2 regions of the Azoarcus sp. Soil_N_20 genome follow, and region 2 is predicted to be linked to the other one. Evidence: predicted binding sites of a transcription regulator. Region 2 holds the regulator's gene; the other holds the start of a gene.
The links. The regulator FNR, encoded in region 2, switches genes on or off when oxygen is low (the NO sensors DNR and NnrR bind a similar motif). The targets are predictions, from matches to a motif close to TTGANCTAGNTCAA.
Positions count from the first base shown of each region.

Region 1: AC3A35_RS07855 (DUF2946 domain-containing protein) is a predicted target of FNR. The motif match lies at 5,301-5,314, and genes of this name have one in related genera.

Region 1 is NZ_JBDGKX010000003.1:81,021-95,749, reverse strand. Features, by position in the region: gene AC3A35_RS07875 (methyl-accepting chemotaxis protein) at 1-542, shown strand, start outside; gene AC3A35_RS07870 (TlpA family protein disulfide reductase) at 584-1,111, opposite strand; gene AC3A35_RS07865 (sialidase family protein) at 1,108-2,316, opposite strand; gene AC3A35_RS07860 (TonB-dependent receptor) at 2,384-4,516, opposite strand; gene AC3A35_RS07855 (DUF2946 domain-containing protein) at 4,846-5,232, opposite strand; gene AC3A35_RS07850 (extracellular catalytic domain type 1 short-chain-length polyhydroxyalkanoate depolymerase) at 5,353-6,363, opposite strand; gene AC3A35_RS07845 (phasin family protein) at 6,457-7,104, opposite strand; gene AC3A35_RS07840 (AraC family transcriptional regulator) at 7,269-8,222, opposite strand; gene AC3A35_RS07835 (tetratricopeptide repeat protein) at 8,391-9,719, shown strand; gene AC3A35_RS07830 (FAD-dependent oxidoreductase) at 10,120-12,093, shown strand; gene AC3A35_RS07825 (cytochrome c3 family protein) at 12,101-13,570, shown strand; gene AC3A35_RS07820 (Tll0287-like domain-containing protein) at 13,634-14,215, shown strand; gene AC3A35_RS07815 (c-type cytochrome) at 14,224-14,577, shown strand; gene AC3A35_RS07810 (group I truncated hemoglobin) at 14,641-14,729, shown strand, end outside.
Region 2 is NZ_JBDGKX010000018.1:22,624-37,352, reverse strand. Features, by position in the region: gene AC3A35_RS24240 (heavy metal translocating P-type ATPase) at 1-1,705, opposite strand, end outside; gene AC3A35_RS24235 (MerR family transcriptional regulator) at 1,777-2,190, shown strand; gene AC3A35_RS24230 (sulfite exporter TauE/SafE family protein) at 2,215-2,928, opposite strand; gene hemN (oxygen-independent coproporphyrinogen III oxidase) at 2,994-4,385, opposite strand; gene fnr (fumarate/nitrate reduction transcriptional regulator Fnr) at 4,501-5,241, shown strand; gene AC3A35_RS24215 (SirB2 family protein) at 5,277-5,666, opposite strand; gene AC3A35_RS24210 (Crp/Fnr family transcriptional regulator) at 5,775-6,461, shown strand; gene AC3A35_RS24205 (slipin family protein) at 6,554-7,333, opposite strand; gene AC3A35_RS24200 (NfeD family protein) at 7,330-8,841, opposite strand; gene AC3A35_RS24195 (PHA/PHB synthase family protein) at 8,930-10,615, opposite strand; gene AC3A35_RS24190 (MBL fold metallo-hydrolase RNA specificity domain-containing protein) at 10,759-12,168, opposite strand; gene AC3A35_RS24185 (universal stress protein) at 12,289-12,732, shown strand; gene AC3A35_RS24180 (hypothetical protein) at 12,786-13,034, opposite strand; gene AC3A35_RS24175 (DUF3149 domain-containing protein) at 13,076-13,228, opposite strand; gene AC3A35_RS24170 (FixH family protein) at 13,253-13,753, opposite strand; gene ccoG (cytochrome c oxidase accessory protein CcoG) at 13,778-14,729, opposite strand, start outside.

The DNA of each region.
Region 1 (14,729 bases), on a different contig from region 2:
CGGATTTCGTCGGCACCACGCTCGAGATCCGCGGTATGACCGGCCAGGTGCGTGCAATTGCCGAGCAGACCAATCTGCTCGCGCTCAATGCCGCCATCGAGGCGGCGCGTGCCGGCGAGCAGGGGCGGGGCTTTGCGGTAGTCGCCGACGAGGTGCGCAAGCTGGCGGAAAAGTCGGCCAGCTCGGCGAGCGAGATCGATCGCCTGACTCAGGCGATCAATTCCCGCTCCGAGGGAGTCACCGGTGCGATCCAGCGCGGGCAGGAGTCGCTATCGGCCAGCGAGGGCTTCCTGGAGCACGTGTCGACCCAACTCTCGTCAGCCAGCGATTCGGTGGCAAGGTCGTCCGAAGGGGTCGATCTGATTACCGCCGCGATGCGCACCCAGGCCGATTCGGTGCGCCAGATCCGCGACTTCGTTTCCCGCATCGCCGACATGGCGGGACACAACGACGCCGCGGTGGCCCGCGCCGCGGGCGAGGCGGAACAACTGCAGCGACTGTCGGACGAGCTGCGCAGCCTGATTGCGCGCTTCCGGGTGTGAGCGCCGGGCGGTCCCGCGCCCGGCCTTCCGGCTACGCGCCGTCAGCGGCGTGACCCCGCGGGCCGCGTGTCCACACCCAGCGCCGCGCGCGCATTCTCCGCGCTGACGACCCCGGAAAACGCCACCACGGTGCCGCGGCCGTCGAAGAACAGCGTGCGCGGCAGCTCGCCGCGCCAGTCCGGGTCGATCGCGTGGGCCAGGCGCTCGGGGGCCTCGGGTCCGTAGGCAAAGCGGGCGCCGGGTACGCCGAGACGATCCAGCGGCGCGCCATGCCCGGCGTCGGCCGGTTCCGCCGCGAGCGTGATCAGGCGCACGCCGGGATGCACTTTCACCAGGCTGGCAAAGAGGGCGAGATTCTTCTTGCAGTGGATGCAGTCGATCGACCACAGCGCGAGGATGGTCGGCACCGTGTGGGCGGCGGGGTCCACCAGCTGTCTGGCTGCGGCGCGATCGAGGCTGACGAAGTCCGGCGTGCCGGCATCGCCGGCCGGTGCGGCGGCCGCTCCGGCCGCGGCGAGCGTGATGGCCCCGGACAGCAGTGCGGCGGCGACGAGTTTCAGTGCGTTCATGGTAGTGCGTACCCCTTCATGCCTTCGTTTTCGGTGTGCCAGAACACGAACAGCGCGGCGCCGCGGCGAACCAGCTGCGGTTGGTCGGAAGCGCCCTCGGTGGCGGCCAGTGGATGGGTGTCGAAGGTCTGCCCGCCGTCGGCAGAGACCTCGGCGAACAGTCGGGTTCGTTCGCCGTCGAACTCCTTCCACACGATCGCGACCTGCGCCCCGCCGACCGCGATGTCGGCATGCGCCGCACGGCTGCCGCCTACCGTGCGCTGCGCCTCGACCGTGTTGCCGGCGAGCCGGCCGTAGAACACGCGTCCATCACCGTCGCGCTGGTTGAACCATACGGCATGGCGGGTGCCGTCGGCGCCGATCGCGAGCGCGGGGCCGTGGTGCGGGCAGGCGTCGATCTGCCAGCGATCGAAGGTGGCACGCATCACCGACAGCGGGCGCCCGTCGGCGTCCAGTGTGGCCACGGCATGGTCGCGCTCATTGGGTTCGAACACATGACGCCACAGCAGCAGCGGCCGACCGTCTGCATCCTCGGCGATGGCAAGCCGGCAGCACTGGCACGAGTGGTCGGCCACCTTGACCTCGGGCCGGAAACTGCGCCCGCCATCATCGGACAGGGCGGCATAGATTGCCGAGCCGCGATAGTCGGTGCCCGCCTGCTTTGCTGCCAGGCTCTCGCGGCCGTCGATCCACGCCAGCACCAGTCTGCCGTCGCCCAGCACCCGCATCGCGTTGAAGCTGTGCGCGGTGACGCTGCGGTCGCGATGCACAGTGACCGGCTCGTCGAAGTGCACGCCGTCGGCGGCGCGGGCGAAGCGGACGTCACCGGTGAAGCGTTCCTTGAAACGGCGGGCCCACGACACCAGTACCGCGCCGTCGGCGGCGAAGGCGAGCCGCGGGCGGTTCTCGCCGTCTGCCGCAATGGCCTCCGGTTCGCGATTGACCACCGCCACGTCGCCCCATTGCCGGCCACCGTCGATGCTGCGGTAGAGCACGATGCGCGCGTCCCGCAGCGCCACCGCGTACCACGAACCGTCGGGCCCAATTGCCGCACTCGCGCCGAGTTCGAGGCGGGTAGCCTTCGGCGCACCGGCCTGGTCCGGCGCCGCGTGGATGCCATGCGCGGCGACGTGGGTCGCGATAGCGAGCGTCAGCATGGCGCCGAGCAGGGCGACGCGTCCGCGTACAAGACAGTTCTTGATCATCTTCATCCCCCAAGAGGCCCAATCCGGCGAGCCGCGCCGTCCGGCCGGCAAAAGTGTGGCACCGCGCCTACCATTTCGCCTGCACGCCGGCATACACGGTACGCGGCAGACCCGCGGTATAGGTGGGCGCGCCGCTCGACAGCGCCGAGGTCTCCGCATGGCGCCGGTCGAGCAGGTTGGTGACGCTGCCATACAGCGCCAGTCCCTTGCCAAATGGGTAGCTCGCGCGCAGGTTGAACAGGTCGTGGCCGCCGTGCTTGCTGGTGTTGTCCGCATCGCGCCAGAAGCTGCCAAGACGGAACCATTCGAGCTGCACGCGGCCGCCGTTCAGGATCGCCGGCGCATAGCCGAGGCGGGTGTTGGCCAGCACCCTCGGTGCGGATTCGATCTCCTTGCCGCTGAAGTCCGCGGTCCCCGACACCACCCATTTTTCATAGCTGTGGATGGCGTACGACAGGCTGGTGTCCACCCGCCAGTCGCGGGCGAGCGCCATCCCCGCACCGACCTCGAGGCCGCGATGCAGGGTCTTGCCGGCGTTGACTGCGGTTCGCTGGTTGGTCACCGGATCCTGGTAGCTGACGATGTCGTCCTTCTTGGTCATGTGATAGAGCGACACCTCGTAGTTTGCGCGCGCGCTTCGGCCGCGCAGGCCGAGTTCGATGTTGTCCACGATCACCGGCTTGAGGCTCAGCAGGGATTCGGCCTGGGCCTGAGCCCGCGCCGCGGTCGATTCGCGGCTGCCGCGAAACACCTGACCCTCTGACGGCGCGCGGAAGGCATTGCTGTAGGCGAGGAAGCCGTTGAGCTGCTCGCTGAAGGCGTAGGTGGCACCAAGCTTGGGACTCAGCCGATGGTAATTGACCTTGGTGCTGGCAGCATGGCCGTACCAGCCGTTGCCGGGGAAGGCCCCCGCGACGCCCTGGGTGGGGGCCGCGGCGCCGCCGTTGAAGTTGTTGTCGTAGTCGTACTGCATGTCGTCGTAGCGCAGCCCGGCGGTGATCCGCAGCCGCTCGGTGGGCGAGATTTCGCCATGGACATAGGGCGAGAGGCTGCGGAAAGTGACGTCGTAATCGTAGATCTGCACCGGCGCGGCGACTTCGTCGAGGCGGTAGGTCGTGCCGCCGAGCGCGTTGGCACTGCGGATCAGTGCGATCGACTCCTCGTCGCGCGAGCCCGGGCTGTAGTCGACGTCCAGGCCCACGATCAGGCGTGCGCGCAGCGGCTCGAAATCGCGCCGGTACTTGCTCAGAAAGCCAAAGGACCGGTTCTCTGTCACGTACTGGTTGGGGTCGTAGCTGACCGTCCAGCTCGGGATGATCTCCATCCGGTTGTCGCGGAAGTAGGGGGTAATCGACAGCAGGCTGTTCTCCGTTTCGCGCTCGAACGCGGTCGACAGGCGGAAGGTGTCGACCTCGCGGAACGAGAACGGAATGTTGTTGGTGCGCGGGGCATGGTGATACTCGCCCGCGCTCAGGTTGCCGACATGGTCCTGGTCCACGGTGGAGAACGACATCACCGTTTTCAGCATCGCGTCGTCGGCCACGACCTTGTCCCAGCGCAGCGAACCGGTCTGCCGGTCGTAGCCGGCATCGTCCTGCCAGCCGTCGCTGCGGGTGAGGTTGAGGCTGGCGCGCCACGCATCGTCGTTGCCCGCATTGCCGCCGCTGATCATGACCCGGCCCCAGCCGTGCGATCCGGTTTCGCCGGTCAGTTCCAGTTCGGCCTGCGGCGGCGGGGTGCGGGTGAGCACGTTGATCGTGCCGCCGATCGCGTCCGATCCGTACAGCGCGCTTCCCGGACCCTTCGAAACCTCCAGCCCGCCCGACTGCGGCACGTTGATCTCGTACAGGGCGTTGTGGTTGAAGAAGCCGGTCGAGCGGGTCGGAATGCCGTCTTCCAGATACAGATAGACCGCGCCGGTGGTCAGCGGCTGGCGGATGGCGGTGGAGTGGCCTTCGCCCGACAGGTTGCTGATCCACACCCCCGGGATCTGGTTGAGGACGTCCTTCGGGTGCACCGGACGCGCGGTGGCGATGCTGTCTTCCTTGACCGTCGACACGGTGCCCGGTGTTTCGCCGAGCGGACGCGCTTCGCGGGTGGCGGTCACGCTGACTTCGCCGAGCACGGCAGGGGCGTCGGCGACCGCGGCGGCCGCGGCGCCGATCGCGGCGACAAGAACGGCAAGCTGCTTGTATTTCATCGAAGTTCCTTTCCTTGGTGCGAAGGCGGACGGGTCACCGGTCGGTTCCGTCTCCGCAGCGACTTCGGGATTGCCGGGCGCTGGGGCCCGGACACGCTTCAAGGGACCGTCACTGCAGGCAGAGGCCAATGTCGAGCCGGATCCTGATGGCCGCCACCACGCGCCGCAATTCATCGCTGCCGCCCGCGGTCGGTGCCATCGATGTCGGCCCTGCGGTTCAGACGCGGGGGCGCAACGCGGCACGACCGGTAAGGGGTCGAGGTGGGTTCAAGCCGGTACTCGGAACAAAGGCACCGCGGTGGGGCGGCGCAACGCCAACGCCTGCAGCGTCAGGTGCGCACGGGAGGCGCGCGGGCGCGCGATGCGGCCCAGGCGAGGCGAGGCCGCGGAACGAGGACAACGAATTCGCCGATGACGTCAGTGCCGCTGCGCACGGACGGAACCGTCATAGGTTGCGACAGCGGCGGCAGGGTGGAGGCGACCAGGCTGCAATAGACGCAAGGCTTGGCAAGGCGCTGCGCCGAGTCTCCGACCGGGTCGGGAGCGGGATCCGGGCTGCCCCGTTCGATGCCATACGCTGTGCAGATCTCCAGCCACATCGGGTCGCCCGAGGCGCGATACGCGGCCTGCGAAATCGCCGGCGCGAGCGCAGCCATCAGGATCGCGAAGATCGCGATCCACGAGGTGACGGAGCGGTTGAGCCGGGACAGTGGCATGGGCTGGGTTGCGGAACGGCCGGGGGGTGAAGTCGGGACGAATTCTAGACGGCCGCGGTCAGCATGCCTTGATCGTCATCAATCGCTAATCCGTAACCTGCCGGCAGTGGCAAACCGGCGTCAATGCGCCCGAAACTGCCGGGCGGCGAACGCCCACACCATGCGCGACGCGTCGGGTCCGCCCGCGTCGCTGAACGGCAGCTTTGCCGCGCCGCCGCTCCATGCGTGACCCAGTCGCCCGACCTCGATCAGGGTTGCGACAAGCCTGGGCCCGCGCTTGAAGTCGGTCACCACCATCGGGTGACGCTTGCCGCGCTGCATGCTGCGACCTTCGCACCTGCGCGCGCCCGCGGCGTCGGCCCACACCTGTACCGCGGCGTGGCCGTTGCTGGTCGCAACCACGCGGTCGATTCCGCCGTGGATCACCAGCAGCGGGGGCCATGCGCTGGCCATCAGGTGGGGCGTGGTCTTCAGCGGGATCGACGTGCGATGGCCATGCATTGCGCCGATCGCCGACAGCGTGGAGTGTGCAGTGCCGGGCGGGATGCCCGAGTGCATCACCACCGCCCTGAAGCGCTCGGGATGGCGGGTGACGAGCAGCGCCGCCATGCTGGCGCCGGCCGACAGCCCGGCCACGGCAATGCGCGCGTGGTCGGCTGGGTAGAGCAGGCAGACCTGATCGATGGCCTTCATGATCAGGCCCGCCTCCCCGTAGGCGCGACCGGCGGTGGTGTCGAACCAGTTCCAGCAGCCCTGCGGGTTGGCGAGACGGTCCTGCTCGGGGTAGAGCACGAGGAAGCGTTCGCGGGCGGCGACCTGGTTCATGCGCGTGCTCATCGCAAAGCTCTTGGCGTCCTGCCCGCAGCCGTGCAGCATCACCATCAGCGGCAGACGCTCGCCGAATTTCACGTTGGGGGGACGGTAGAGGCGATAGTTGCGCGCGCCGGCCGGTCCGACCACCACGCCGCGAATCCAGTCGCCGTCCCCCGGCGGAGGCTTGCGTTTGTCGACGGCAGGCTTGAGCGCCTTGCCCACCGCGCGGGTGCCTGCACGCACGGTACTGCGCGTAATCGTCGAGATGCTGCGCGACAGGATTCTTGCCCACGCCGCGGTCGGGGTACGCTTTGCCATTGGGGATGTTCCGGATTCTGCCCGGGTGAGCGGGCCCGATATTGAAAAAGCCCCGACACGCGGGGCTTCACCGTCAATGCAATTCGACGGATCTTATGCAGACTTCTTCGACTGTGCTGTCGCCGCGGCAGTCATCTTGTCGCCGGCTTCGGTGGCCGTCTTGAGATTGGACTTGGTCATGTCGCTTGCTTGCTGGCTGACCAGCTCGGTGGCTTCAGCGACGGTCTTGAAGCTGGCCTTCGTCATCTCGGTCGCCTGTTGCGTGACCTTGGTGAAGATGTCGATCATCGGGTTCGGGCCTGCCGCGCCCGACATCTGCTTGGTCATGACATCGGCGATCTCTTCCTGCAGTTCGGCGGCAATCTGCTGCACGTTGCGGAAGTAGGCCACGACCCGCTCGGTCATGTGTCCGCTGAACGGGCTCGGCAGCTCTTTCAGTTCGCTGACGTCCTTGACCTGGGCTAACGACTGGGCGGCAGAGATGCCGTCCTCGAACGTGGCGCGGGCCATGTTCAGGTTCAGCGCGGAGAGGCGCTCGAAACCGGAGAACGCGACTTCCGACAGGGTCATGAAGGCCTCGGTGCTGGTCTTGAATGCGGCGGCCTGGTCAATGGAGGGCTTGGTCTTGGTCATCGTCATGGTGTTCTTCCTTGTGGGATTTGCTGCGTGGACAGACAGAGCGCGTGATCCGCGGTGGATGATCGTGCGGGCCATCTGGTGGGGGTTGGTGCGTTGCAGCACGACCACTTCAGTGTGGCCCCATCAAACTGAGAGTCAAGCAATATCGACGGGAAACAGGGCCGCATTTGTATCGTCATAAGTCGCGGTGCACCAGCCGCAGGCTTTCCTCGTCGGAGGCCGGGAATCGATCGCCGGATCCTCACCGGCGGATGCTCCGGCAGGCGCTATTGAACGCGTCTGCGCCATGCCGCCGGTGTGGTGCCGAAGGCGCGCTTGAACGCCCGGTTGAAGGCGGCGTCCGATTCGTAGCCGACCTCGCAGGCGACCTGCGCGGTCGAGGTGGCGCTCTCCCGCAGCCGGATTGCGGCCAGTTGCAGCCGCCAGTTGGTCAGGTACTGCATCGGCGGCACGCCGATCAGGCCGGTGAAGCGTTCGGCGAAGGCGGAGCGCGACAGCCCCACCTCGCGGGCCAGCTCCTCGGTGGTCCATGGATACGCGGCACGGGCGTGCAGAAGCCCGAGCGCGCGGCCCACCATGCGGTCGCCAAGTCCGGCGAGCCACCCGGTCTGGCCTTCGGGCAGGGTCGCAAGATAGCGCCGCACGACCTCCACGAACAGCAGTTCGGCCAGTTTGCCGAGCACTGCGGCCGAGCCGATGCCGCCGCCCGCGAATTCCTCTGCCGCGTGGCGGAACGACTGCTCGATCCACTCGCCACCGGCGCCCTTGCGCACACCCAGTTTCAACATCTGGGGGAGGGTGGCGACGAGTGGGTTGTGCGGTGCGTCGCAGCCCAGGTACCCGCACACGATGCGGGTCGGTTCGCCGCCGCCACCGTAGCGTAGCGAGGCCGGTGCGCTGTCGGTCGGCGCCTGCACCAGGGCGTCGATGACGACCGGTTCGAGCGCCGGGGCACTGGCCAGTACATGCTGGTCGTTGCGTGGCAGCAGCACGATCTCGCCTGCGCACACTTCGAGCGCCGGGGCATCGGCCACGCGTACGAACAGCCGACCGGCGACGACATAGTGATAGGCGATGAGGTGGGCGGGCATCTCCCCCTGGGAGCGGAACTCCTCCGGTCCGACCTGCGACACCACGCTCCAGGGCGCGGTGAACTCGGCATCGAGAAAGACCCCGCCCGAGAGGCGTACGGCGGAGAACACATCGGAAAGCGCGTCCATCTCTCCCCCTCGGAAAAAGCCCGGCGTCCCGGTCAAATCTTCCGGCGCCACGGGCATGTCGGGATGACTTCCATGGGATTACCTTAGCACTGCGCGCAGGTTTGAGCCCGGTCGGCCTGACCTGACGCCGACAAACCACAAACACCCCACCCCGAGAGGAGATACAAGATGACCCTACACGACGACCTGGGCCTTTCGCTTTCCGGCGCCGACGCCGACAGTCTGGCCCATTACCGGCGTGCGCTGCGGCAGTTCCAGTGCTACATCGAAGACCCGGTGGCGAGCGTCGATGCCGCCATCGGCCAGCGCCCCGATTTCGTCATGGCCCAGGTGCTGAAGGCCTACCTGCACCTGTTGGGCACCGAGCCCGAAGCCATTGCGGTGGCGCGCGACTGTCACGCCGCGGCGACACGGCTGACGGCGAACGCCCGCGAGCGTGGCCACATCGAGGCCATCGGTCATTTGCTCGAGGGCCGCTTCCACCGCGCGGGGCGGGTGCTCGAAGATGTCTCCATCGAGGATCCACGCGACATCCTGGCCTTGCAGGCCGGGCACGTGACCGACTTCTACGTGGGCAACTCGCGCATGTTGCGCGACCGCATCGCCCGCGCGCTGCCGGCATGGTCGCGCACCATGCCCGGTTACCACGCGGTGCTCGGGATGCATGCCTTCGGCCTCGAGGAGACCGCCGACTATGGCCGTGCCGAGGCCCAGGGCAGGGCGGCGGTCGAACTCGAGCCCCGCGACGGCTGGGCGCAGCACGCGGTGGCGCACGTGATGGAAATGCAGTGCCGCCAGCGCGACGGCATCGCCTGGATGCGCACCAACCCCGATGCCTGGTCCACCGACAGCTTTTTCAAGGTGCACAACTGGTGGCATGTGGCGCTCTACCACCTTGAGCTGGGCGAGATCGACGAAGTGCTGGCGTTGTTCGACGGCCCCATCCACGGCGACCGCTCCACCGTGATCCTGGACATGATCGACGCCTCGGCGATGCTGTGGCGCCTGCACCTGCGCGGCATCGACGTCGGCCAGCGCTGGGAGACGGTGGCCGATGGCTGGCTGCCGTTCGCCACCGCGGGCAACTACGCCTTCAACGATGTGCACGCGGTGCTGGCCTTCGTCGGCGCGCGCCGAACCGACGCCATCGAAGCGGTGCTCGCGACCCAGCAGGCGGCAATGCAGGGTAGCGGCGATAACGCGGCCTTCACCCGCGAGGTCGGCCATCCGGTCACGCTCGCGCTCAAGGCCTTCGGCGAGGCGCGGTACGACGACTCCGTGCGCCTGATCCGTCAGGTGCGCGAAATCGCCCACCGCTATGGCGGCAGTCACGCCCAGCGCGATCTGCTCGACCTGACCCTGATCGAGTCCGCGCTGCGGTCCGGGCAGCGGGCACTGGCCTCGGCGCTGTGCGCAGAGCGTGTGGTCGTACGCGGGCACAGCCCGCTGACCCGGCAGCTCGTCGCGCGCGCGGAGCCGCTGCGTGCGGCGGCCTGAACGGCCGACGCTGATCCCGCCACCGGGGGGCTTGTCCGGTGGCGGGATCAGCCGATGCCCGGCACCGCGGTAGTGCGAAGGCTGTTCGGTCGTGCACTGGTGCAGTGCGTCATGGCTTCGGGCTGGATCGGTGATTTGTTGATTAACCATTAAAAAACAGTAAATTGTAATAACTGGCACGCTGCTCGCTTTGAGTCGCTTAAACCGGACCAATGTGGGTCTGGAGAATCGAAGCGGTAGCAGACAACGGCGTCTGTCCCCCACTGCAATGCGTGCATTGTGTGGGAGGCATGCGCCGTTTTTTTTAGACTCGACGTTCGAGACGGCGGCGCTGACCGCGCGGCCGAACCGGTCCGATCTGTCCTGTCGCTTCGATCGATTCCAGGGAGAGGATCGAAGGATGGATGCGCGTGCCGGTTTCGTCGATGTCGGGGAGGACGATCCTGTCGTCGTGGTCGGTAGCGGCCCGGTCGGGAGCCGGGTTGTGCACGAACTCGTGCGGGCCGCGCCCGGGGTGAGCATCGTCTGGTATGGCGACGAAGCGTGCCTGCCGTACAACCGGGTCAGGCTGTCTTCCGTGCTCGCCGGCGACGCGAGCTGGGACAGCCTCGAAGAGACCTCCCCGCTGCCGCCCAGCGTCGACTGCCGATTCGGCTATCGGGTGGAGGTGCTCGATCGTGCCCGGCAACGGGTCGTCGATTCGACCGGTCGTGTCCAGGCCTATCGCAAGCTGATCCTCGCCACCGGCTCGCGTCCGCACATCCCTTCGATTCAGGGCGTCGGACTGAACGGGGTGTACACCTTCCGCAACCTCGACGATGCGCAGCGCCTGCAGGCGCGTACGGTGCGCAGCCGGGTGTGCGTGGTCATCGGTGGCGGCTTGCTCGGGCTGGAGGCCGCGCGGGCGATGCGGCGCTATCACACCGAAGTGTGGGTGATCGAGCACGCCACCCAGCTGATGGCAAAGCAGCTCGACGAGGCGGCAGCCGACATCCTGCGCGCGCAGATCGAAGCCATGGGCATCCGGGTCAGGGTCGGCACCGGGGTCAGGGCCATCCTCGGTGAGGGGCAGGTGCGCGGCGTCCAGTTGCGCGACGGCATGGTGCTGTATTGCGACACGGTCGTCATTTCCACCGGGATCCTGCCCAACGTCGAGCTCGCGCGCGCGAGTGGCCTGGCGCTGGGGCGCGGGATCCGGGTGGACGACCGGATGCTGAGCTCGGACCCGGCGATCAGTGCCGTGGGGGAGTGCGCGGAACACCGTGGCGAAGTGCATGGGCTGGTGGCCCCCGGTCTGGAGCAGGCCGCGGTGGCGGCGACGGTGCTCGCCGGCGGCCAGGCGCGCTACCTCGGGTCGATTTCGGCAACCAACCTCAAGGTGATGGGGTGCAAGGTATTCAGCATCGGCGAGCGCGCACGCAGCGGGCCGGCCGACCCGGCGCGCGAGATCCTGTTTCGTGACCGCGACGACAAGGGCGCGCCGGTCTATCGCAAGTTGCTGGTGCGTCGGGGGCGGCTCGCGGGTGCGATCGGCATCGGCGGATGGCCCGAATGTTCGCGCGTCCAGGAAGCGGTGCGCACCGGCCGCCGCCTGTGGCCCTGGCAGCAATGGCGTTTTGCCCGCGCGGGGCAGCTGTGGTCGGGCGAAGATGCCGGTGCGGTCGGGCTGTGGCCGGCCGATGCCACCGTGTGCAACTGTACCGGCGTCACCAAAGGGCGTCTCGACGCCGCAGTGCGCGAAGGGTGCGCGTCGGTGGAAGGCCTGTGCGGCGCAACCGGTGCCGGCACCGTGTGCGGCTCCTGTCGTCCGCTGCTGGCGGAACTGGCCGGTGGCACCGGTCTGCCCGCGCTGAACGGATGGCGCGTGCTGTTCGGCCTGGCCGCGGTGGCGGCCCTGCTCGCCGCGCTCTACGCGCTATTCACCATCCCTTTTCCGCAAACAGCGGATCTGGCCTGGCGCTGGGACGCGATCTGGCGCGACGGCCTCTACAAGCAGATCAGCGGCTACACCGCGATCGGCCTGATGGCGCTGCTCGCTGTGCTGTCGCTGCGCAAGCGCTGGGCCCGGCTGGCACTGTGGAACTTCGACGGCTGGCGCGTGGTGCATACCGCGCTCGGCGCCGGTCTGGTGCTGGTGCTGTTTGCCCATACCGGTGGCCGTTTCGGCGAGCGCCTCGACTTCGTGCTGTCCTTGTCCGCCGTCGTCGCCCTGCTGTCGGGCGTGGCCATCGCCTCGGTGCTTGCCCGCCAGCAGGATCTCGCCCCGCGCACGGTGCGCAGCGTGCAACGCGGCGCGACCTGGACCCACATCCTGAGCCTGTGGTTGCTGCCGGCCCTGCTCGGCTATCACATCCTCAAGTCCTACTACTTCTGAGCGGAACATGACTCAAGGCCGCAATCGAAAATCCCTGTGGAGTCTGTGGCTGGTGCTCACGCTGGTGCTGGCGGGCGCGATCGGCGCCGCACTCTACAGCCTGGGCAAACCGCAGCCGAATGCGCTCGATCTCCAGCTGCGCGCCCTGCTGCTTCCCGGGAGTACCACCCACGGCCACCACCAGATCGAGCTGGCGTGCAATGCGTGCCACAGCAAGGCCTTTCCCGACCGTGAAGAGGTGCAGCAAAGCTGCGAGAACTGTCACGCGGCCGCGCTCAAGGAGGCGCGCGATACCCATCCCAAGAGCAAGTTCACCGACCCGCGCAACGCCGAACGTGCCGCCCTGCTCGACGCCACCTGGTGCGTGACCTGCCACGTCGAGCACAAACCGCACATCACGCTTGCCGCGGGCGTGACCCTGCCGGCCGACTACTGCGTGATCTGCCACGAGGAGGTGGCGAAGGACCGCCCGAGTCATCAGGACATGGCATTCAATACCTGTACCAACAGCGGTTGCCACAGCTACCACGACAACACCGCGCTCTACGAAGACTTCCTGCTCAAGCACGGTCACGGCGACTTCCTGACGCCCAAACCGGAGGTGCCGGCGCGCGACTTTCGCGAGGTGATCGAGGAACTCGGCGACTACCCGTCGGAGCGCTATCCGGTGGCCGAGCTGGGCGCGGGCGACGCCGATCACGGTTCCGACCTGCGCAGCGACGACACCATCCGTGGCGACTGGCTCGGCACCGCGCATGCCCGCGCCGGGGTCAATTGCAGCGCGTGTCACGTGGAACCCGGTGCGGAAGGCGAAGGCAAGCGCGGGAACTGGGTCGAGAAGCCCACGGAACAGGTCTGCGCGAGTTGTCACAAGCCCGAGGTCGAGGGTTTTCTCGGCGGTCTGCACGGCATGCGCCTGGGCCAGGATCTCGCACCGATGACCCCGGCCGACGCCCGCCTGCCGATGAAGAAGGACGCGGCGCACGATGCCTTGAGCTGCACCTCGTGTCATGGCGCGCACCGCTTCGACACGCGGGCTGCGGCGGTCGAATCCTGCGTCGCCTGCCACGACGACGGCCACACCCGCAACTACAAGGCGTCGCCGCACTACGCCGCCTGGCAGGCGGAAATCGCGGGTACGGCACCGGCCGGCAGTGGCGTGTCGTGCGCCACCTGTCATCTGCCGCGGGTGGAGTTCCGCACCCCCGACTACGTCAAGCGCGTGCTCGTGCAGCACAACCAGAACGCCAACCTGCAGCCCTCGGTAAAGATGTCCCGCACCGTGTGCCTGAGCTGTCACGGCCTCGGTTTCTCGCTCGATGCGCTCGCCGACGGTGCGCTCGCAGCACGCAACTTCAAGGGACGGCCTTCGATTCATGTGAACAGTATCGAGATGGCGCTGGAGCGCGACCGCGCCAGCAGCCAGCCCAGCGCGGCCGCCGAAGCCGCTGCCACCGAACCCGGGCCGGAGCGCTGAGCGCCGGTTCGAGTATTGCCACCCCAACCCCAACCCCAAACCTAAACAGACGGAGCCATAACCATGAAATCAGCATACGCCAGCCCCCTCCGTGCCGCAGTCGTCACCGCGGCCGTCGCCTCCACGCTCGCGATTGTGGCCGCGCCGGCCCATGCCGAGGTGTGGACCCACAAGGAAATCGCCGACGCCCTGCATGCGGTGCTGGAGTCGGACCGCACGGTATATACCCGCCTGATCGTCAACCGCCTGCAGAACGAGGAGAAGGTGATCAAGGCGAGCGAGCACTGGAAGGACGACAAGGCCCTGGTGCTGCCGGCGCAGATGTTCCGCTACGGCTCCGAGATGGTCGCGGAGAAGGGGGCGAAATTCTCCTACGCGCTGCTCTCCGAGTGGCCGGTAAATAAGCAGAACGCGCCCAAGACCGAGGTCGAGAAGGAGGGGCTCAAGGCGATCGCCGCCAATCCCGCGCAGCCGTTCTACAAGGAGGAAACGCTGGGCGGCAAGAAATACTTCACCGCGGTGTACCCCGACCGCGCGGTGGCCAAGGCCTGTATCAGTTGTCACAACGACCACAAGGACAGCCCGCGCAAGGACTTCAAGATGGGAGACGTGCTCGGCGGCGTGGTGCTGCGCCTGCCGATGTGAGGCAAGCCATGCCCGACATTCGAGCCATCGGTGCCGTCGTGGGGGTGCTCGTGCTGGGCGTGGCGCCCGCGTTGGGCGCGCCCCCGCCCCGGATTGCGGGCCTCGAGGCCGGCCGCACGGTGTGGCTCGGCACCTGCCAGGTCTGCCACGCCGAGCCCGACTCGGGGGCGCCGCAGCTGGGGGATGCCGCGGCCTGGCGTCCGCGCGCCGGGCAGGGCAGGGAGCAGCTCTATGCCCACGCCTTGCAGGGCTTCAGCGGCCGGGACGGCAGCGAGATGCCGGCCCGTGGTGGCAATGCCGCCCTCAGCGACGGCGAGGTGCGGTCGGCTGTGGATTACATGCTTTCCGCGTCCGGCCAGTGAGGCGGCGCGCTTATTTTTTTCTTCAACCCGCAGTACCACTACATTCAACCCAAGGAGCATCTCATGAGCACGCTTTACGAACGACTCGGCGGCGCCGGCGCAATCGACCTCGCAGTGGACAAGTTCTACGACAAGGTTCTGGCCGACGGCCG
Region 2 (14,729 bases):
GCACGCGATCGGCTACCCCGATCACGCCGGCATAGGCCCCATCCACCGCGACCGCCACCAGCGTCTTGCCGGCTGCCGCAAGCGGCGCACTGACGGCTTCGGGAACCGTCACACCCTGCGCCCACAGGAAGTCGGTCGTGCCGAGGACCACACGCAGCCCTCCCAAACGCCCCTCCACCCCCCTGCCCGGTATCGCCCTGACCTCGCTGGCCGGCTCGATGGTCAATTCGTCGGCCTGGGCGGCACCCAGCACGGCGGCGGCCACCGGATGTGCGCTGGTCTGTTCGAGTGCAGCGGCCGCGGCGAGCAATGTTGCGCGCGTCCATCCGTCAGCCGGAACCACATCCGTCACCGCGGGGCTGCCCTCGGTGAGCGTGCCGGTCTTGTCCACTGCCAGTACGGTGAGGCGTTCGGCCAGTTCGAGCGCTTCTGCGTTCTTTACCAGCATACCGGCGCGCGCGCCCTGCCCGGTGCCGACCATGATCGCAGTCGGCGTGGCCAGTCCCAGGGCACAGGGGCAGGCAATCACGAGCACGGCAACCGCATTGATCAGCGCCAGTTGAAAGTCGCCCGACCACAGCCACCAGCCGATCAGGGTGAGGCTGGCGATCACGACCACCACCGGAACGAACACCGCCGCAATGCGATCGGCAAGGCGCTGAACGGGCGCTTTCGAGCCCTGCGCCTGTTCGACCAGGCGGATGATACCGGCCAGCAGCGTGCTGGCGCCCACGCCGGTTGCCCGGCAGTGCAGCACGGCATCGCCATTGACCGTGGCGGCAAACACTTTGTCCCCCGTTTGCTTGTCCACCGGCAGGCTCTCGCCGGTGAGCATCGACTCGTTGAGTGCCGAGTTCCCCGCTTCGACCACGCCATCGACCGGCACTGCATCACCCGGTCGCAGCACGAATGCTGCACCGGGCGTCAGCGTCTCCACCGGCACCTCGACCAGGACCCCGTCGCGTTCAACCCGTGCCATCTTCGGCTGCAGCCGCAGCAAGGCATCGAGCGCGGCGGTGGTACGGGCCTTGGCGCGCGCTTCGAGCAGTTTGCCGAGCAGAATCAGGGTGATGATCATCGCCGACGCTTCGAAATACACATGCAGGTCGTGGCGGTCCGCCAGGGTGACCACGAGACTGTAGAAATACGCCATCGACGTGCCGAGCACGACCAGCACATCCATGTTTGCACCGCCACCCCGCAGCGCAGCCCATGCACCGCGATAGAAACGCGCGCCGATCCAGAACTGCACCGGGGTGGCCAGCAGCATTTGCATCCAGCGCGGCACGAGGTCGTGCTGCATCTCGCCGCCCGGCCACAGGCCGAACATCGCCGGCATCTGGGCGGCAAGCGGCAGGGTCAACAGTGCGGCAATCCAGAAGTGCCGGAACTCGCCCTTCCATTCCCGCTGCTGACGGGCGCGAACTTCCTCGCGAACCACGTTTGCCGCCTCGGTCGCACTAAAGCCGGCGCGCTCGACCGCAGCCACCGCAGCGCCAACCGTCAGCGCACCCGAGGCGTAATGCAGGGTTGCGCGCTCGGTGGCGAGGTTGACACTGGCCTCGACCCCGGGCAGACGGTTGAGCACCTTCTCCAGCCGGGTGGAACAGGCTGCGCAAGTCATGCCGCCGATGGAAAGCTCGAGTGTAGCCGCGGACGCATGGCCGGCTGAGGGCGCCGTCAGACGGGATGGATTTTCTGGCATCGTGTTTCTGCCTTGCAGTATTTTGACATGAGGTGCAGTCTAAACTCCGTACCTGAGTACGGAGTCAACACATGGACCAACAAATCAGCAAGGAACTGACCATCGGTGCGTTGGCCCGAGCGGCCGAGGTCGGCGTCGAAACGATCCGCTACTACCAGCGCCGCGGCCTGCTTGCCGAGCCACAGCAGTTGCGCGGAAGCTATCGCGTATACGGGACGCCTGCACTCGCCCGCCTGCGCGCGATCCGCCGCGCCCAGCAGTTGGGCTTCTCGCTCGACGAGATCGATGGCCTGCTGGCACTCAACGAGGACACCGACCGCGAACGCGCACGGGCCCTGGCCCAGGCAAAAATCAAACTGATCGACGACCGGATCCGGCAACTGGCCGATATGCGGGCAGCCCTCGCCGAGCTCGTAAACTGCTGCCAGCACACTGATGCAACGGCGCCCTGCCCCATCTTGCGCGCACTGTCGAGCGAGCAGTAGCGGCCGCCCCCTGACGCGCCGGGATCAGATCGTGCACACCACCCCGCTCCACAACTGGCCGCCGAGGGTGGGCGCATGGAACAGCCCGAACACTCCGAAACCGAGCACCAGCAAACCCGACGCAAACCGGACCTTGCTGTTGCGGGTGAGGTCACGGAAGCGTTTGAACAGCATCCCGGCGAGCATCAGATTGGGCAAGGTGCCGAGCCCGAAGGCCAGCATCAGGCCCGCTCCGCGGGGGGCCGATCCGGTAACCAATGCCGTCGCAAGGATCGAATACACCAGACCACAGGGCAGGAACCCCCACAACAGGCCGAGTGGCAAGGCCTGCTTGACCGAACGAGCGGGCAGAAAGCGTCGGGTAAGGGGCTGGATGCGGCGCCACAGCTGATGCCCTAGCCGCTCCACCGGGGCGAGCAGCCGGGTGAAACCGGTGAGATAGAGCCCGAGCGCAATCAGCATCAGATTGGCGAGCACGTAGAGCGTGATCTGCACCGGCAGCACGCCATCGTAGAGCATGCCGACCGAACCGATTGCGCCAAGCAGGGCACCGATTGCGGTATAGGTGCCGATCCGGCCGAGATTGTAGGCCAGATGGATCGGCCACTGCCGACCGCGGTCTGTCGGCGTCTGCACCTGCACGGTCAGGGCGCCGACAATACCGCCGCACATGGACACGCAGTGGGTGCCGCCGAGCAGGCCGATCAGGAAGACGGCCAGATAACCGGTTTCGGGCATAGATTCTCAGAACTGGGCAGGGGACGCGGAGTGCGCATTCTACGCCGCTCCCCTCGCCCTCACCGTCAGATGACCCGGGAATACCGGGCGCGCTCGCGATCCGCACGCAGGTAGCGGTCGAACACCATCGCGATACCGCGTACGAGCAGACGCCCTGCAGGCTCGACACTGAGCCAGTCCCCATCCAGCTTGACCAGCCCTGCAGCCTCCATCTCCTTGAGGTCGGCCAGCTCCTCGGCAAAGTACTCGCGGAAGTTGATCAGGTGGGCGATTTCGATCGATTCGATCGACAGCTCGAAATGGCACATCAGCGCCTGGATGATGGCACGGCGCAGGAGGTCGTCGGCGGTGAGTTCGATCCCGCGCAACACGGGCAGCTGGTCACGGTCGAGTGCATCGTAGTACTCGTCGAGGGTCTTCACGTTCTGCGAGTAGACCGGACCGATCTTGCCGATGGCAGACACACCGAAGGCGAGCAGATCGCATTCCGCCTGGGTGGAATAGCCCTGGAAGTTGCGATGCAGGCGCCCCTGACGCTGGGCAACGGTGAGCTCGTCGTCGGGCTTGGCGAAGTGGTCCATGCCGATATAGACGTAACCCGATTCGGTAAGCCGCCGGATCGCCAGTTGCAGGATCTGCAGCTTGGAATCGGCCGACGGCAGATCGCTCTGGGCAATCCGGCGCTGCGGCTTGAACAGCCCGGGCAGGTGCGCATAGCTGTACAGCGAGATGCGATCCGGGGACAGTTCGAGCACCTGCTCGAGGGTGCGGTTGAAGCTGATCACGTTCTGCTTGGGCAGGCCGTAGATCAGGTCCATGCTGATCGACTTGAAGCCGGTGGCGCGCGCGGCATCCATCACCAGCTTGGTTTCCTCGACGCTCTGGACCCGGTTGGTGGCAATCTGGACGTCCTCGGCGAAATCCTGCACGCCGACGCTCATGCGGTTGAAGCCGAGATCGGCGAGCATCTCGACCGTATCGAAATCGACCTTGCGCGGATCGACCTCGATCGAGTACTCGCCGTTGGGCACGAGGTTGAAGTGCTTGCGCACCGACTCCATCAACTGGTGCATCTCGCCGTGCGACAGGAAGGTCGGGGTGCCGCCACCGAGGTGCAACTGCGTGACCTGCCTCGTTCCGCCCAGCGCAGCCACCTGCATCTCGATCTCTTTCGCCAGGTAATTCAAATACTTGGCCGAGCGCCCATGATCCTTGGTGATGATCTTGTTGCAGGCACAGTAGTAGCAGATCGTGTTACAGAACGGGATGTGGAAGTATAATGACAACGGTCGACTCACCCCACCGACGGCGCGTTTGCCAAGCCAGTCGGTCAGCGCGCGAGCGTCGAATGCCTCGACGAAACGATCTGCCGTGGGATAAGAGGTATAACGGGGCCCGTTGATGTCGAAACGACGAATCAGCTGGGGATCGAATAGAAGTTCTGTCTGGCTGGTCATGGTCGCGCTGCGTCAAGGTGTACTTAACAATGGCAGAAAGCCGGCATTTTGTGGTTGACTTGGATCAACGGCGGGAATATACCCGATCCAGACACGGAGCAAGTTTACTGTGCAAATGAAGGCAACGGTGCCGATCACCACGGCAGCACTCAAGACCGCGTGCTCCCAATGCAACCTCCTCGAATTGTGCCTGCCTTTCGGCATGTCCGATACCGAGCTCGACCGGCTCGACGAACTCGTCGGGGCCCGGCGCAAGATCAAACGCCAGCAGCCCTTGTACCGAGCGGGGGAATTGTTCGAAGCCATCTATGCGATCCGCGCCGGTTCATTCAAGACCGACGTCTTGCTCGAGGACGGTCGCGAACAGGTCACCGGTTTTCAGATGACCGGCGAGATCCTCGGCCTCGACGGTATCAGCACCGAACTCCACTCCTGCAACGCCGTGGCGCTCGAGGACAGCGAAGTCTGCGTGATTCCGTACGCCAAACTCGAAGAACTCTCGCGTGTCGTAGAGGGTCTGCAGCACCAGTTCCACAAGGTCATGAGTCGCGAGATCGTGCGCGACCATGGCGTGATGATGCTGCTTGGCTCGATGCGTGCGGAGGAACGTCTGGCTGCCTTCCTGCTCAACATGTCGCAACGCTTCACTGCGCGGGGCTTTTCTGCGGCGGAGTTTCACTTGCGGATGACGCGCGAGGAGATCGGCTCCTACCTGGGGCTGAAACTCGAGACCGTGTCGCGTGCTTTTTCCCGCTTCCAGGAAGAGGGCCTCGTTGCCGTTCAGCAGAAGCACATCCGCATCCTCAACAACGCGGGGCTCAAAAAGCTGATCCAGCACCAGCAGGGTGCGCGCTGAGCGGCATTCGACAGAACGAATCCTGCCGCAGGACATCAAACGACCTGTGCGAGCCAGCCGGCCGGGTTCTTGCTCAGCGCGACCGACACGATCCAGCCGAAAACCAGTAGTGCCGCACCATAGGCAATGGCCCGAATCCGCCGTGTGCGTCCACGCTTGAGGGCGATCGTACCGAGCACCACATACGCCACCAGGCCGATGACCTTGGCGGTAATCCAGTCGGCCTGGAACGGATACTGGCCGATCATCACTGCCATCGTGATGGCACTGCCGAGCAGTGCGGTGTCGACGACATGGGGCAAGGTTCGGGTGAGACGATGCGCGAGCAGGCGATGGTCACCGAGCATCCACCATCCGCGCAACGCGAATCCACCAACGCTCAGTATCGCGCAACTCACATGTATGTACTTGAGCGTCTGATACACGCCATATCTCCAGGAATGAAGCCTTTCGGCCAGAAACCCGACGCAGCCACGGCCTGCGCGCGGGACCCAGCCGAGGTTAGAATTCAGCCTTGACTGACGGAGCATGCAATGACTCATCCCCCTTCCGATCTCACCGCCCTGCTACGCCAGATTCCACTGTTTGGCGAACTGTCCGACCCGGAACTCGAGCGCGTCGCCCGCTTTACGCGAGAGCGCCATCTCACCAAGGGCGAGCTGCTGTTCCAGCGTGGCGATATGGCTCATGGCTTCTACTTCGTGGTATCCGGTCAGTTGAAGCTCGCATTTTCGTCCGCCCAGGGAAACGAAAAGGTTGTCGAGATCGTCGGCCCGCAACAGAGTTTCGGTGAAGCGGTGATGTTCATGGACCGCCCCTACCCGGTGTTCGCCGAGGCCCTGAGCGACATGGCACTGCTGCACATCGGCCAGAACGTGGTGTCGGAACTGGTCGATCAGGATCCCGGGTTTGCCCGCAAGCTTCTCGCCGGGATGGCCATCAGGCTGCACAACATGGTGCGCGACGTCGAGACCTACTCGCTGCGTTCGAGCACTCAACGCGTGATCGGCTATCTGCTGCAGCAAACCGGTAGCGACGACGGAAAACCCGCAGAAATTTCGCTGCCGACCAGCAAGCAGGTCATCGCCTCACGCCTCAACCTGACCCCTGAAACCCTGTCTCGAATCTTCCACGACCTCGCCGACAACGGACTGATCAGCGTGCATGGAAAACGTATCGAACTGCATGACCCCCGCGCCCTGGCACGCTACAACGGCTGAACCAAGCTCGCATTCGAAGTTTCCAACAGACGCGCCCGCGGCCACCTTGACCAGAGTCAAGCCCGCGCTTGCGCCTTGTGCAACGCGGCCACTCAGGCCGCATCCTTCGGCACCGCCTCCTTGCCCCGGCCGAGGAAACTGCCGATCAGGTCCACCGGCACCGGAAAGACCAGGGTCGAACTCTTGTCACCGGCCACTTGGGTAAGGGTCTGCAGATAGCGCAATTGCATGGCCGCCGGTTCGCGCGACAACATTGCAGCTGCTTCCATCAGCGCCTGCGCCGCCTGTTTTTCGCCTTCCGCATGAATCACTTTGGCGCGGCGCTCGCGTTCTGCCTCGGCCTGACGGGCGATCGCGCGCACCATGCTCTCGTTCAGATCGATATGCTTGATCTCGACGTTGGTCACCTTGATGCCCCATGAGTCGGTCTGCGCATCGAGAATCTGCTGTACATCAAGGTTGAGCCGCTCGCGCTCGGCCAACATCTCGTCGAGTTCGTGTTTGCCGAGCACCGCGCGCAAGGTCGTTTGTGCCAGCTGGCTGGTCGCGACCAGGAAGTTCTCGACCTGGATGATCGCCTTCTCCGGGTCGACCACACGGAAGAACACGATTGCATTCACCTTGACCGACACGTTGTCGCGCGAAATCACGTCCTGCGAAGGCACATCCATGGTCACCACGCGCAGATCCACCTTCACCATCTGCTGCACACCCGGGATCACGATCACCAGACCAGGGCCCTTTACTTTCCAGAAGCGGCCAAGCATGAAGATCACACCGCGCTCGTACTCGCGCAGGATCCTGATCGAAGCGACAACGAGAAATATGAGCAGGAGCAGGAGGGGCGCAAAGCCAAGTTGGAGATCGATCATGATGAGGCGCTCCGTAAATTTGGGGAATCGGTTACCGGTGAAACATCCACCACAAGCCCGTTGAGGCAATCGACCCGCACCCTGCTGCCAGGTTCGAGCGGGGCATTCGAGCGGGCCCGCCAGCGCTCGCCATGCACCATCACCCACCATCCGCCTTCGACCGCGGGGCCGATGACGGTACCGCATGCGCCGGCCATCTCCTCCCGCCCGCTCACCACCGGGCGCTTGAAGCTGCGGGCGGCAAAGCTGCCGATCGCCAGCAGCACCGCCGCACTGGTGAGCGCCAGGCCGATGACCAACGCCACTGGGACACCAAAACCTGGGGCCTCGGTGTCCATCAGGAACAGCCCGCCGACAATGAAGGCGATGACGCCGCCGACGCCGAGCACGCCGAAGCTCGGGATGAAGGCCTCGGCCAGCATCAAACCGGCACCGATCGCCAGCAACAGCACCCCCGCCCAATTAACCGGCAGCAACTGGAAGGCGTAGAGCGCAATCAGCAGCGAAATGGCGCCGGCCACACCCGGCACACCGAAGCCCGGCGAGGTGAACTCGAAGAACAGGCCGTAGATCCCGATCATCATCAGGATCAGCGCCACCTGCGGATGTGCCAGCGAGGCGAGGATGCGGTTGCGCCAGTCCGGCTCGTGGTGCTCAATGGTGGCGTTGGCGGTGGCGAGCACCACCTTGCCGCCGATCAGGGCAATTTCGCGGCCATCGAGCTGCGCGAGCAGTGCAGGAACGTCGGCCGCAATCATATCGATCACCTTCTGCGCCAGCGCATCCTCTGCCGACAGGCTCGCCGCCTCGCGCACCGCGCGTTCGGCAAAATCGGCGTTGCGCCCGCGCAGCTGTGCCAGGCTGCGGATGTAGGCGGTGGCATCCTCGACCGATTTGGCGGTCATCGCATCGGTACCGGCGAGCGGCTTCGATGTCGGCTTTGGCGCGGGTTGCGCGGAAGGTCTCGTGGCAGCGTCACCATTCCCGGAGGATGCGGCATCCTTTTTCTTGTTATCGGCCCCTGCAGCCTGCTCATCCTCGGCGGGTTCGGGCCGCGTTTCGGGGCCGGGTTTGCCCGGCTGGGCCCCACCGATGCCGATCGCCACCGGGGTCGCGGCACCAAGGTTGGTCGCCGGCGCCATCGCCGCGATATGACTCGCGTACAGGATGTAAGTACCGGCGCTCGCCGCCCGCGCGCCCTCTGGCGATACGAAGGTGACCACCGGCACCGGAGAGGCAAGAATATCCTTGATGATGATGCGCATCGAGGTGTCGAGGCCGCCGGGAGTATCCATTTCGATCACGACCAGCCCGGTACCGGATCGAGCGGCACGGGCAAGACCGCGATGAATGTAATCGGCCGTCGCCGGGCCGATCACGCCCTCGACACCCAATTGCAGCACGCTCGCGCTGGCTGCGGCTGCCGGCCCACCGACCATCACCAGTGCGATCAGCACCAGTGCCAGCCCGATGACGCGCCAAGACCGTGAAACCGCGCATGCTTGCATGGGGTGACCTCCGTGGCTGCCAGGTCGTCAAATCGGCGAATCTGCTCCTTGTGTGGGAGTCCGCACCCGGGCAGAAGTTCTGCCCTCCTCAACGCTCCATCACGTAAGTACCCGGGGCCGGAGCGAGTGCAGGGTACTGAGCGGTTGCAGCCGGCCGCGCTTCGACCAACTCGCCCGCGCGCGGCTTGAGCCACGCCATCCAGTCGGTCCACCAGCTCCCGTCGTGCTCGATGGCACTGGCCCGCCACTGCTCCGCCGTATCCGAACGGTGCGCTTCTGCCACCCAGAACTTGCGCTTGGCCGGCGTCACCACGGGATTGATGATGCCCAGGATATGACCCGAGCTCGACAGCACGTAACGCTTGGGGCCGGTGACATGGTTATTCACCTTGTAAGTCTGCATCCAGGGGGCGATGTGATCGTCCTCCGCTGCAACCGCGTACAGCGGCTGTGAAACGCGGGCAAGATCGAGCGGCTCGCCGGCCACCGCGAGGGCATCCGGATGCACCAGCGCGTTGTTCAGATAAAGCTCACGCAGATACCACGCATGCATCGCAAACGGCATACGGGTGGTATCCATGTTCCAGTACAGCACATCGAATGGCGGCGGCGTATCGCCGTAGAGCCAGCCGTGCACCACGTAGTGCCAGATCAGGCCATTGGAGCGCAGCAGCCGGAAGGCCGACGCCATCTCCCTGCCATCGAGGAAGCCCTTGGTCGCCATGTTGTTGGTGATGTAGCGAATGCTCGCATCGTCGATGAACACCTCGATGTCACCGGGCTTGTGGAAATCAACCAGCGTGGTGAGCAAGGTCCAGTCGGCAACGGGCACCTCCTCCGCCTTGAAATGACGGTTGGCCCAGGCCATGTACATCGCCAGTGCAGTCCCGCCGATGCAGTAACCCACGGCATGGACCTTGTGCGCACCGGTAAAACTCCGTGCCACCTCGACGATGGCGTGCACCCCGTCCACAAGATAGTCGTCGAAGCGGCAGTCACGCATCGATCCGTCCGGGTTCTTCCAGCTGGTGATGAACACATCCAGGCCCTGGTCGAGCAAGAAGCGGATCATGCTTTTCTTCGGCACCAGATCGAGAATGTAGAACTTGTTGATCCAGGGGGTGACAATGACGACCGGTTCGGCATGCACTGCGCGCTGGGTCGGCGCATAGTGAATGACTTCGAGCAGGCGATTGCGGAACACCACGGCCCCTTCGGTGGTCGCCAGATTCTCGCCGACGCGAAAATCACCGGGGTCGGTCATTCGCACATCCCCGGCCTTGAGGTCATCGAGGAAATTGCGGAAACCATTGACCAGACTCTCGCCTTGGGTCTCCGACGCCTTGCGCAGCGCCACCGGATTGGTCCACAGAAAGTTGGTCGGCGCCATCGCATTGAGCCAGTTCCGCCACCAGAACGCCGCCCTGCGCCGCTCCTTCCCCGCCAGCCCCGGGGTGTCGAAAAGCATGTTCTGCATGTGGTGTGTGAATGCGAGATACCACTCCTTGGTCAGATCCCAGGTGGGGTACTCGCTCCATACCGGGTCAGCGAAGCGGGCATCATCTGCATTCGGACGAATCGGATCGCTGCTCTGCAGTCCGAGCATGCGATTCATCGAGTGCAGTTGCAGCTTCCACAAATCGGTCGACAGTCCGGCAAGGCGCTCGGCAAGCTCCTGCGGATGTGCCGCCCACGCGAGATGGGCGTGAATGATAGGGGCACTCATGCCGAGTGGATCGACAGTACCCTCGACCCCATCATGCAGCTCACGCATTGCACGCTTGACCACCTGGCCGGGATCGAACTGCTCGACACGCCGTGGCCTGCCACCTTTGGAGGAATGATTGCCTCCGCTCCTGCTTGTTCTTGTGGTCATGACTTACTCCGGCATTACGGGCGGGAGCATGGGCTCCCGCCTCAATTCAGTGGGTAGGCGACCCGCGCTTCGGGCACGATCGACGCGGGCCAACCCGGTAGCGCATTGACCAGTTCGGCAAAGGTCGCAGTCGTTTCAGCCTCTCCATGGACAAGGAAAGTTCGTCGTGGCGGCGGTTCAATATGACGCATCCATTCGAGCAGTGCCGGCTGATCTGCATGCGCCGAGAGTCCGCCTATGGTGTAGATATCTGCCCGCACAGGAATGCGCTCGCCAAAAATTGTCACCACCCGGGCCTTGTCGACCAGCCTGCGTCCGAGCGTGCCCGCGGCCTGGAAGCCGGCGATGATGACCGAGCACTCCCGCCGTCCGAGGTTATAGCGCAAATGGAATTTGATTCGTCCGGCATCGCACATTCCGCTGGCAGAGATGATCACTAGTCCCCCGTGGTGGTGGTTCAACGCCATCGACTCTTCAACGTCGGCAACAAAACGCAATCGAAAGCGTTCGTGGTTCGACCGGGTCCAGGCCAGAAGTTCGCGCGTTTCATCATCCCACAATGCGGAATGTTGCAGCGTGAGGTCGGTGACCGCGGTGGCCATCGGCGAGTCCACAACCACCTCCAGGTTCGGCACCCGCCCCGAACGCACCAGTTGCGCCAGCACGAATACCACTTCTTGGGTGCGCCCTACCGCAAAAGCGGGAATGATGACGTTCCCCCCCTTGCGCCTCAACGTGTCGGTAAGCACATGAACGAGCTCATTCTCGGTGTCGACCATCGCTCGATGGGCACGATTGCCGTAGGTGGTCTCGATACAGAGAAGATCGGCATCCCTCACAATAAAGGGATCTCGCAACACTGGCCGCCCGGGCTGCCCAAGATCGCCGGTGAACACGATCTTGCGTGCGCTCCCGCGCTCGCTCACCTCGACCTCGATGATCGCGGAGCCCAGGATGTGACCCGCCTCGTGGAAACGGCAGACCACCCCTTTGCCCGGATGCAGCGTGGCCTCGTAGTCGACCCGGCGCAGCCGATGCAGGGTGCTGCGTGCCTGCTCCACCGTATACAGCGGCGCAACATCCCAGCCTCGTCGCGCATGCCGCGAGCGATGTCGCCGGTTGGCCAATTCGGCCTCTTTCTCCTGGATGTACGCCGAGTCGAGCAACATGACCCCGAGCAGATCGACCGTGGCCGATGTGGCATGCACCGGACCGCGATAGCCAAGTGCAAGCAAACGGGGCAAGAGCCCGGAGTGATCGAGGTGGGCATGAGTCAGCAACACGAAATCGATCTGCTCAAGATCGAAATCAAGCGCACGCAGATTCTTCAGCCCGGCTTCCTTGCCCCCCTGAAACATGCCGCAATCGACCATGAAGGCACCGCCCTCATGACGCACGACAGCACAGGATCCGGTCACCTCTCCGACTGCACCATAGAATGTGATGTCCATGTTCCCTCCGCTCTTCAGCATCACCCATACGTTCTGGTCCGGAGTTGACTGCGATCAAGCATAGGGAGGATGCTTGACTGACTATAATTGCTTATTGATGGCGTCTAAAGGAGCAGCGACATGTTCAAGCATATTCTCGTACCAACGGACGGATCTCCCCTCTCGGAGGGCACAGTAGCCCGTGCGATCACGTATGCAAAAGAGACAGGGGCGAGAATCACGTTCTTCTATGCTCAGCCCGATTTCCCCATGCCCATCTATGGCGAAGGTGCGTTGATCGATCCGACCACGCCCGAACAGTTTGCCCGCTCTGCACAACAGGAGGCCGAGCACATTCTCGAACGCGCCAAGGCGGCTGCAGATGCTGCCGGCGTACTCTCCGGCACGGATACACTGGTCAACGAAGTCCCGTATGAGGCCATCATCGACGCCGCCGATCGTCACGGCTGCGACCTGATATTCATGGCATCCCATGGGCGCAAAGGCATTGCCGGCCTGCTGCTCGGCAGCGAGACCCAAAAGGTGCTGACCCACAGCAAAACCCCGGTACTCGTCTATCGATAATGACACTCGCAGGTGTCGAAAGCAGAACGGCCCGCGTTGCGGGCCGTTCTGCTTCAATGCTGATGCAACTCCGGATGATTTATCTCGTCGGCGGTGCGCTGAAAGTAGAGGGTCGTCAGGCTCGATGCCGCACAGATCAGCCAAAAGGCAAAAAAACCGATCGAATAAGTCGCGAGTGGATCGAGATGAATCGGATCACCGAACAGATACAATTCGCGCGGGTTGATCACGGTAAAGAAAACAGCCTCCACCACTCCAGCCACCAGGAACGACGGCCAAAGCACCTGAATCAGTTTCTGCATGGAAGTACCCTCCTTACCGTGCAACAACGAACGTGGTTGAGTTACCGCTGAGCGTCTGCTTTCGCCTTCTGCTCGTCTTCGGCCATGTGGCGCATCGCGTAGCGGTAAATATACGCCCCCATGACGAGAATAAAGCCAATCGTAAACAGGCTGAGGAGACCGATGTCGGTCGTAAACAACTCCTTCCAGGCCATGATAAAACCTCCTTCGTCGACAGATTAAGAACCAAATGGATCAACCCTTATTTCCGTCTCTGTCGGAAGGTATGCGGTCCCGTTCATCCGCCAGCTGCGGGACTCGTCTTCTAGCTGAAACAACCAGCGTCCCGTGCTCAGGGGCTTGATCGCGCCCTCGAACACGCCCCCCGGCCCGCTCAGGAACAGCTCCTGATCAGACCCGCCACGGGTGGGGTGTGCAATCGTCAGCCGAATCGATTGCGGCAGATCTTCGGGCTTCGCCGCAGACAGATCGATTCGCAGGGAGTCGGTGCGGACCCTCAGTTGCGCGGACAGGCCCAATTCCTTCGCACGCTCGGTACGTCCAATCGTCTGAACGATCGCGCGGCCTTCCTTGTAGTAGTCATCGACCACCAGTCCGTCCCAGGTATTGATCGCGATGGCCAGGGTAATGAAGCCCGCAATCACCGCAGTTGCCGGCAGGGCAATCAGGAACCAGGGCCAGCCCTGCTTGTACCAGGGCTCGGCTTTCTTGTTGGACACAGTAACGCTCATTGTTCAGTCATCTCAGCGAGGAAAAAGGAAAGTGGTCTTCTCGCGCAGCCTGAGACTTGGTTCGTCCTCGGGGTACACTTCGAAGAACACCTCGTTCGCGCCGGGTTTACCCACATCATAGGGAACAAGCACCTGCAGCGTCACTGCCTGCGTGGCCGCGGCACCGACATCGATGCGGTGATCGCCGCCAATCTTTACACCTTCCAGTCCGGTGGCCTCAAAGATGAACGTCCGCGGACGTTCAGTCATGTTCATCACCTGCAGGCGATAGACGTTCTCGATCAGCCCGCCTTCCACTTCACGGGCAAGCGACATCCGGTCACGAATTACATCGACCCGTAGCGGATCACGAGTCGCGAGGCCCCAGACGAATGCCAGACTGATCAGAATCAGAACCGTACCGTATATCAGGGTACGCGGTCTGAACACATGCCCGATGATCTCCTTGCTGCCCCAGCCCCTTTTGATCGCATTCTCGGTCGAATAACGGATCAGCCCCCGCGGGTAGTCCATCTTGTCCATCACCTGATCGCATGCGTCTATGCATGCGGCACAGCCGATGCATTCGTACTGCAGCCCCTGGCGAATGTCGATGCCGGTCGGGCAAACCTGCACGCAGATTCCACAATCCACACAATCACCCTTGGCGATCGCCTTGGGTTCGACGCCTTTCTTGCGCGCTCCGCGCGGTTCTCCACGTCCTTCGTCATAAGTGATCACCAACGTGTCGGGATCGAACATGACCGCCTGGAAGCGGGCGTACGGGCACATATACTTGCACACCTGTTCTCGCATCACGCCGGCAAATAGATAGGTAAAACCGCCGTAGAACAGGATCCAGAACAGTTCCCACGGACCAAAGTCCAGTGTCCTCACCGACTGCAACAACTCTTCCAGCGGCGAGAAATACGCCACGAACGTAAATCCGGTCCACAGCGCAACCGCACCCCAGGCACCGTACTTT